4 regions of the Lysinibacillus telephonicus genome follow, and region 1 is predicted to be linked to each of the others. Evidence: riboswitches for the same ligand, from Rfam matches in the RefSeq annotation. Region 1 holds a riboswitch; each other region holds the start of a gene.

Region 1 (2,204 bases):
CAAATCTCAAGCTTTTGCACTCCCCATCGTGGAGCATCATCTTGGTACTTATCTGCCAACCATTTTTGGCTTTCTAATACAAGCTGTTGATCCAGTTCAGGTGCTGCTGCTGATAGAATACTAGCTGCATCTTCTGGGTTTTCAATTGCATCTTGGTAGCCTTTAGAGGCTGCTGCCACAAAAGCTTTTACGGTATCAGGGTTTTCTTCAATCATTTCTTCATTCGTTGCAAGAACAGGAGTATAGTAATCAAGCTTTTCACTGTAATCGGTTAAATAAATCATGTTAATATCCTCGCCGCGAAGTTCAGCTTCAACACCTGTCCAACCATAATAAATCCATGCAAAGTCAATTCCTTGGTTCGCCATCGTAAAGAAGTCGGCATTTCCTGCATTAACGATATCAAGCTTGTTAATATCTGCATTGTCTGATTTCATTAATGTTTCTAGAACTGATTGCTCAATAGGAGATCCCCAACCTCCATAAGTTTTGCCTTCAAAATCTTTAGGAGAAGTAATATTTTTGCCCGCAGGTGAGGCAAATCCAGATGTGTTATGTTGAATTACCGCTGCAATTGAAACGATAGGTACATTTTGTGTTCGAGCAAGTGTAATGGATTCTTGATAGCTGACACCGAATTCCGCTTGGCCAGAAGCTACGAGCTGATCTGCACCTGCATCACCAGGTTGAATAATTTCAACGTCTAATCCTTGTTCTTCAAAATAGCCTTTTTCTTTTGCTACATAAAGCCCCGTATGATTTGTATTTGGTGTCCAATCTAAAACAACGGTTACTTTTTCTAATGGTTTTTCTTCTGTTTGCTCGTTTGTGTTTGTTTCAGTTTGTGATTCCTTTGATTGACAGCCAACAAGCGCTAAAACTGCAATCATCACCAGAAAGAAAAGTTTTTTCATGATGAATCCTCCATTGTAATGAATTATTCATACTCGAAGAAATAAAAAACGTCTAGGATAGTATCCCAGACGTTAAAAAACATTCATTTCAAAATGAAAAGAAAATCAAATTGAAGTCAATGTTCCCTACGCTGGTATTAACCAAATCAGGTTCAAAGGGTTAGTATCTTACGGGATACAATCTCAGCTGGCCATACCAGCTCCCCTACATTTCTTCTTGCTATGAACTTTGTATTTTATTTTAGCAATGACTATAGCACGGAGCAATCATTTTTTATTTAACATTTAAGGTAAAAAGGGGAAGGGGGATCTATCTTACTATTGGAATTAGTTGAGTTTATTCCGTAAAATGTTTTACTTCTTCCCATGCTGCATTTGGATCATCTGCCTTTTTCCATACTCGGCCAGTTGTTGTATCATATAAATAGAGCCATTCTTCATTTACAAGCAACTCGTAATTTTCACTTACAGAATCATTCATATTGATAGAACTTAGATTAGATGAAAGATCCCACCCAGCATTATTAATTGCATTAGATATTAATGAGGCGGCTACTAAAATACTAATACTTAAAATTACGATTGAGCCAATTAGAGATAATCGTTTTTTACTCTCAATTTTTATTCCTCCTTTAGGTTATGATTGAAAATCATTTATTAATACAATAACAAAATCCCACTAATTTCCAAAGTGTATATTAGACTACAAAAAAACTGAACTAATTGTGCATTAGTTCAGCTTTAAATTTAACTATCTATAAATAGTCTACTTACATATTGAATTACTCTAGCTTTTTTGAATTATAACAATTGATCGATTTCCTTTTTTAGTTGTGCTGCATCAATTTCGACTGGGTATTGGAATTCTTTATTGTTAATGAAGACAGTTGGCACCATTTTAACGTTGCGTTTAACAGCTTCTGCAACAATTTGTAAGCTTAAATCGATTGTTTCAGGTTCTTCTTTTAAGCCGTATTGTTCTGTCAGCATTTTTTTGATACTATCACTGTCGATTTCATGCCATTCGCTTTGCTTTGCGAAAAGGTCTTTCATCAAGTCATAAACACGTTCAGGCTCCTTATAATCAAAGAAACAGTTTGCAAGTGTTCCGTATAATAGCATTTCACGTGGTTTATCAAAATGCTTAATAACATATTCTACTTGGCCATTTTCAATATAAGGTTGAAGTGTTTTATCAGCAGCCTCAAAAAATGTAGCACAATAAGGGCATGCCAAGTTTAGAAAAACCTCTACTTTTACTGGAGCTCCTTTTGAACCATAGCTTAAAAA
Region 2 (2,204 bases), 1.6 Mb from region 1:
CGTTGCCAATCCCAAATAAAATAATGCCTAATCCAAGAAGAATCATTCCAATAATCGCTACAACTTTAATCATTGCAAACCAGAATTCAAATTCTCCGAATGCTTTTACATTAGCTAGGTTTACTATAGTAATTACAATGAGAACAGCAAGCGCCGTCAACCATTGCGGAATTTCTGGAAACCAGTAATTTACATAGACACCAACTACAGTTATTTCCGCCATTCCAACAACTATCCACATAAACCAATAAGTCCAACCAGTTAAATATCCAGCAAAAGGACCTAAATAGCGATTTGCGTATGTACTAAATGAACCTGACACGGGTTCTTCTACTGCCATTTCTCCAAGCGCCCTCATAATGGTGAAAATAACTAATCCCCCTATTAAATATGATAGCAAAATAGATGGACCAGCCATTTGAATGGTAGCACTAGAACCGTAGAACAATCCAACTCCAATGGAACCTCCAAGAGCAATTAACTGAATATGTCTGTTGTCTAAACCTCGTTGAAGTTTCTTATGATCTTTACTCAATCAATTTTCCTCCTTAAATTTTTTCTAATATTGCAAGTTCTATAAGAATCAAAGATAAAAAAAACGCCCTTTTGGATTAACCAAAAGGACGATTCATCTCGTGTTACCACCTTTGTTCGTATGCAACTCACATTGCTTACCTTAGTAAGTACGGTCATTTGACGATACTCTAGCACATGATTACGGGTGCCAAGCCGGTGTAGCCTACTAGGAAATTCTTTTCGGTACACAGCTCCAAGATGAATTCACAATTGTCAACACGCACCTCTCATCAACCGGTAACTTTCTGTTTGTTCACATGATTGCTACTATTTCTTATCATAGCCTTTGTTCTTATACTCCGAAATGTTTTAAACAAATCTTCGTTATGCAGATATTAATTTATATTAATTCTAACTATTTATTTAATTTTGTCAATGCTGAATATTCTCCTACAAAAATAATTCATTTGTTTAGTCGGATATGTTCAAAAACGTTTTATTTATTTCTATTGACTATTACTTTATGAAGGTTTAGGATAAGCATTAATATATTTAATAGAATAATTCTTTCTACTAGGGGAGCCTGTATTTCAGGCTGAGAAAAAAGTGAGTGAACTTTTTGACCCTCAGGACCTGATCTGGATCATGCCAGCGTAGGGAAGTAGTCCTTTTTAAACTATGACTAGGTCCTTTTTTGGCGCCTAGTTTTTTTGTTTTTATGCCTACTTGGATGAAAACTATTAAATAGATACATAGATAATTAGGAGGAGAATTGAATGAAATTAAGTAAACAAACAGTTTTAATTACTGGTGCAAGTAGAGGATTAGGGTCAGCTATAGCAACTGCTTTTGCAAAGGAAGGAGCAAATGTTGTCATTAATTATTTTAACAGTAAGGAAAAAGCACAAAACCTTGCCAAAACATTAGGAAATCATGCTATTGCCATTCAAGCAGATGTTAGAGATAAGGAACAAATTAATGCATTGGTTGCTGAAGCCAAAAATCACTTTAATACGCCGATTACAACTATTGTTAACAATGCATTAATCGATTTCCGTTTTAATCCAGTTGCTCAAAAAAATGCTTTCGAGCTTGAATGGGACAATTTTAACACTCAATTTGAAGGAAGCATTAAAGGTGCATTAAATACAATTCAAGCTTGTTTAGGAGATATGAAGGATCTTGGGTTTGGTCGTATTGTCAACATTGGCACTAATTTATTTCAAAATCCAGTAGTTGCCTACCATGAGTATACTACTGGTAAGGCTGCGTTACTTGGATTTACCCGTAATATGGCAAAAGAATTGGGGCAATATGGTATAACAGTAAATATGATTTCAGGCGGTCTATTAAAACAAACTGATGCTAGCAGTGTAACGACTGAAGAAGTGTTCAATATCATTAAGTCTACTACTCCTTTACAAAGAGTAACAACACCGGAAGAATTAGCTGATGCAGCATTATTTTTCTCATCACCTTGGGCAAGAGCTGTTACTGGCCAAAACCTTGTTGTAGATGGCGGCTTAGTAATGGATTAAGTGAGGTTACTGTAAATTTTATCGAATGACGACATTAACTCAATAAAAAACAATAAAAAGGCTTTGTTTAAAGAAGCCGTTTTTTATAGATAAGTACGTTCCCCTTTTGAATAGCTCCTTTTAAGGTAACAGATTTTATAAATTAATCTA
Region 3 (2,204 bases), 1.8 Mb from region 1:
TGTTATGGGAATCATTCAGCTTGAAGTTTTAGAAGATATAGCAAAAACACGATTTAGTATTGATGTGCAATTTGAAGAACCGAAAATTTTATATTTAGAAACAATTCAAAATACCGTTACGGGTTACGGACATTTCGAGCCACTAAAACATTATGCTGAAGTTCATTTGAAAATGGAACCTGCTCCGAGAGGTTCAGGTATTCTGTTTGACAATGCTTGTCACGCAGATGACTTGTCAATTGGGCATCAAAGACTAGTTGAGAAGCATTTATTTGAACGGGATCACCATGGCTTATTGACGGGATATCCAATTACGGATATCAAATTTACATTGTTAACTGGCCGTGCACATAACAAGCATACTGAAGGGGGAGATTTCCGTGAAGCAACCTTCCGAGCATTACGGCAAGGTCTAGAACAAGCTGAAAATATATTGCTCGAACCCTATTATCGTTTTAAGATGAAAGCTCCCTTAGATTTTATTGGAAGAATAATGACAGATATTCAACAAGCTTTTGGCACTTTTGAACCTCCAATTATGTCAGAAAATCAGGTAACGATTATTGGGAAAGCACCTGTCTCTACCTTTATGAATTACAATACTATTTTTTCGGCATACACAAATGGAAAAGGTGCTTTATCGATTCAATTTTCTGGCTACGATATTTGCCATAATTCTGAAGAAGTAATTGAACAAATTAATTATGATAAAAATGCTGACCCTGAATATACATCATCAAGTATTTTTTGCGTGAAAGGAAAAGGCTATGTTGTCCCATGGGATGAAGCAGAAGAAGCAATGCATTGTTTAAAAAAGTAGTATTAATGGTATAAATAGTTGATTAATTTATCTGAAACTTAATCCTCTTGAATATTCAAAAAAAACTGCTAGAATATTATTAATTAGAATATTTGCAGGGGGGGTGCTTTTGCGCCTGAGAAGGTTAAAACCTGACCCTTTGAACCTGTTCAGTTAATACTGGCGTAGGGAGCAAAGTACATTACAAGTGAAAATTTCGCTTATTTGTGCTGTAAAAATGCTCTCCATTTTGGAGAGTTTTTTATTTGCTAAATATCTCTAATTGCAGGGGGGGTGCTTTTGCGCCTGAGAAGGTTAAAACCTGACCCTTTGAACCTGACAGTTAATACTGACGTAGGGAGCAATTAAACCATTTTGGGAAGAATTCGCTGATTACCTAGCAGTGAAACCACTTTCTAATAGGAAAAACGCTCTTTTTGTCATAAAACAAAAAGAGCGTTTTTTTCTCTCTTACGTCCACCAAAAAAGGAGGACATTCATGATATTTTGTGAAGAAGTAAGAACAGAAACGGATCTTTATTTTGAAGGGAGCTTTAATCATCCATTTGTAAAAGGTATAGTAGATGGTTCACTGCCTATTGAAAAATTTAAGTATTACATGATGCAAGATGCTTACTATTTAAAGCACTACACTAAAATTTTAGCCATTGCTGCATCTAAGGCAGAAACAAATGATGATATTGTATTCTTTTTGGATTCTTGTAGTTATATTAATGAATCTGAGTTAGTTTTACACCGTACTGTTTTTAAAGAGTTAGGTGTAACTGAAGATGAAATAAATAATTTTGAACCCGCACCATCTACCTACAATTATGTTAGCCATATGTATAATGCAGTACACAATGGTGGTGTGGAAGAAGCTTTCGCAGCAATTTTACCATGTCCATGGATTTATCAGGAGATTGGGGAGAAATACAAAGATTCAAAACCTGGAGTGAAATTGTATCAAGAATGGATAGACATATACAGCAGTCCTGAACTTAAAGAAAAAATCGACTTTCAAAAAGCGATGATGAATCGCTTTGCAATAGAACACCCCTTAAAGATCTACCTTCTTAAATCTCATTTTAAAAAGAGCTGCTATTATGAATGGAAATTTTGGGAGATGTCCTGGACGTTAGAAAATTGGAAGAAAGAGGTGGAATATTATGAGTATGTTTAAAATACGTCAAAAAAATCCGTTAGTTCATTGTATTACAAATTATGTTGTTGCTAATTTTACAGCGAATGGAATGTTGGCAATTGGTGCTTCTCCTGTAATGGCAGATGAAATGGATGAAGTACAAGAAATGGTGTCCATTGCCAACGCTTTATTACTTAACATTGGTACATTAAATCAACGAACACTAGAAACGATGAAACTTGCGGGAAAAAAGGCAAATGA
Region 4 (2,204 bases), 1.7 Mb from region 1:
AACCTTGAGATTCGACCCATTTACCAAGCATTTTAACAACCTGACCACGAGTTAATTCCGCGTTTGGTTTAAAAGTTCCGTCCTCGTACCCATTGATAATGCCAGCTTCAACTAATGCGCTAATATTCTCGGCATGCGAGTTTGCTGCATCAACATCTGGAAATGTTGATGCAGCCGAAACAGCTGGTACAATCGCAGACGCTACTAAAGAAGCTGTTGCCGCAGTTGATAGGAATTTTTTGTATTTTTTTGGTTGGTTAGTCATTAGAGAAATTCCTCCTGTATTTACTAGATTTAATAATGTTATCGATTCGTATTTAATTACCACTTATTCTATGTATGACTTCTCAGTTGATATTGATAATCATTATCATTAAGAATGATTATAGCATTCCTTTTGTTTTCGTCAATACTTTCCAAATTTTTATTTTCTAAAAAATTGTTTTAAAGAATGCTAGAAATCAAGCTAAACTGTACATATAAGAGTAATTCGAATTTCTCATTCTATTATGTCCCGATAAGGGGGGAATTCAAATAACAAATCGAAATTTTTAACCAATTATTTACAATCTGTTTAATTATATAAGGTTGAATCTATTTTTACATGATGCTTTATCACTACACTTGTTATAGTACTTTATTTCGAACTAATAGTTTTAATACTGCATAGCCAAGGACAGCCCCTACAAATGAACTTGCAATAAAGGCTGGAAGTAAGCCAAATAATGTTGTATCCTGCCCTAACAATAATACTCCAATCGGATAAGTAGCCATCGCTCCTAAAATACCCGTCCCTATAACTTCCCCTGTTGCTGTCAGCTCTAAATTTTTTGTTTTCGTATATAGTACGCCAGCTAACAAAGCACCAATCATGCTGCCTGGATAAGCAAATAAACTCCCAGTCCCTAATAGATTTCGCAATGTTGATGTTAAAAAGGCTTGTATTACAGCATATGCAGGTCCTAGCAATACAGCTGAAATAACATTAGCTAAATGTTGAATTGGGAATGCTTTAGCAAATCCAAGTGGAATATAAATTGTTGTGCTAGCTGCTGTTGTTATTGCCGAAATAATTGCTGTGTAGGTAATCCTTTTCGTTTTATTCATCCATCTTTCCCTCTTTCTTTTGTTAAGCTAAACCACTATCCTGATTAGGATCACAATTCTTTCAACAAAAAAACTATTTACAGAACGTAAATAGGGAAAATGGCAAAAAACGTGTACACTTCCCTACGTTAGTCCTAACTAAATCAGGTTCAAAGGGTACTTCTCAGCCTGTTGGCGCCCCTAGTGTTTAGCTATTTAATTATATTTATCTTAACAATTCCCAGGAATTTTACAACATTATTTGTAATAACATTGAGTATTCCCAATGTTAGGGGGATTAAGATACTATTATATTTTTACGCGGTTTCACATACTTTTTACGCGGGTTTTTGTTGTTTTTACGCGCTTTCGAGCGATATTTACGCGCTTTTACTGCTTTTTTACGTGCTTTGTTATTTTTACGCGGTTTCACATACTTTTTACGCGGTTTTTTGTTGTTTTTACGCGGTTTCACATATATTTTACGCGGTTTTTTGTTGTTTTTACGCGCTTTCAAGCGATATTTAAGCGCTTTTACTGCTTTTTTACGTGCTTTGTTATTTTTACGCGCTTTCAAGCGATATTTAAGCGCTTTTACTGCTTTTTTACGTGCTTTGTTATTTTTACGCGGTTTCACATATTTTTTACGCGGTTTTTTGTTGTTTTTACGCGCTTTCGGACGATATTTACGCGCTTTTACTGCCTTTTTTACGTGCTTTGTTATTTTTACGCGGTTTCACATATTTTTTACGCGGTTTTTTGTTGTTTTTACGCGGTTTTTTCACGTTCTTCGGACGATATTTAAGCGTATTTACTACAATTACATTTTCAATTTTTATGTAGTTTTGTAAATCTTTAAATGTTAGAATCATTAACATATTTCAAAATGAAAGAGGTAAAAATTATGGAGACTTGTGCAGATGTTTTAATCGTTATCGATTTGCAAAATGGCGTATGTTACAGTGGAGATCATTTATTTGATTTAGAAATTTTACTTACTAAAGTAAATAATAGAATCGCCTTATATAGAAAATTACATAAACCAATCATTTTTGTTCAGCACTGCGATGAAGATTTGGTGCCTGAAGGAGAACTTTGGGCTATTAATGCCCATCTAG

The links. A riboswitch is a leader RNA that binds a small molecule or an ion and turns the genes downstream of it on or off. The one in region 1 is predicted to bind thiamine pyrophosphate.
Region 2: it holds a riboswitch for thiamine pyrophosphate, as region 1 does, so the genes downstream of both, MKY04_RS10225 (3-oxoacyl-ACP reductase) here and MKY04_RS02700 (ABC transporter substrate-binding protein) in region 1, are expected to answer to the same signal.
Region 3: it holds a riboswitch for thiamine pyrophosphate, as region 1 does, so the genes downstream of both, tenA (thiaminase II) here and MKY04_RS02700 (ABC transporter substrate-binding protein) in region 1, are expected to answer to the same signal.
Region 4: it holds a riboswitch for thiamine pyrophosphate, as region 1 does, so the genes downstream of both, thiW (energy coupling factor transporter S component ThiW) here and MKY04_RS02700 (ABC transporter substrate-binding protein) in region 1, are expected to answer to the same signal.

The regions. Positions count from the first base shown of each region.
Region 1 covers NZ_CP155468.1:558,089-560,292, forward strand. The annotation lists gene MKY04_RS02700 (ABC transporter substrate-binding protein) at 1-914, opposite strand, end outside; TPP riboswitch at 1,021-1,131, opposite strand; gene MKY04_RS02705 (hypothetical protein) at 1,252-1,395, opposite strand; gene MKY04_RS02710 (hypothetical protein) at 1,397-1,561, shown strand; gene MKY04_RS02715 (thioredoxin domain-containing protein) at 1,716-2,204, opposite strand, start outside.
Region 2 covers NZ_CP155468.1:2,149,115-2,151,318, reverse strand. The annotation lists gene MKY04_RS10230 (amino acid permease) at 1-535, opposite strand, end outside; T-box leader at 617-866, opposite strand; TPP riboswitch at 1,082-1,193, shown strand; gene MKY04_RS10225 (3-oxoacyl-ACP reductase) at 1,293-2,054, shown strand.
Region 3 covers NZ_CP155468.1:2,336,637-2,338,840, reverse strand. The annotation lists gene MKY04_RS11055 (elongation factor G) at 1-820, shown strand, start outside; TPP riboswitch at 908-1,008, shown strand; TPP riboswitch at 1,078-1,177, shown strand; gene tenA (thiaminase II) at 1,299-1,982, shown strand; gene thiM (hydroxyethylthiazole kinase) at 1,969-2,204, shown strand, end outside.
Region 4 covers NZ_CP155468.1:3,458,039-3,460,242, forward strand. The annotation lists gene MKY04_RS16755 (S-layer homology domain-containing protein) at 1-265, opposite strand, end outside; gene thiW (energy coupling factor transporter S component ThiW) at 628-1,107, opposite strand; TPP riboswitch at 1,211-1,299, opposite strand; gene MKY04_RS16765 (hypothetical protein) at 1,385-1,723, opposite strand; gene MKY04_RS16770 (cysteine hydrolase family protein) at 1,991-2,204, shown strand, end outside.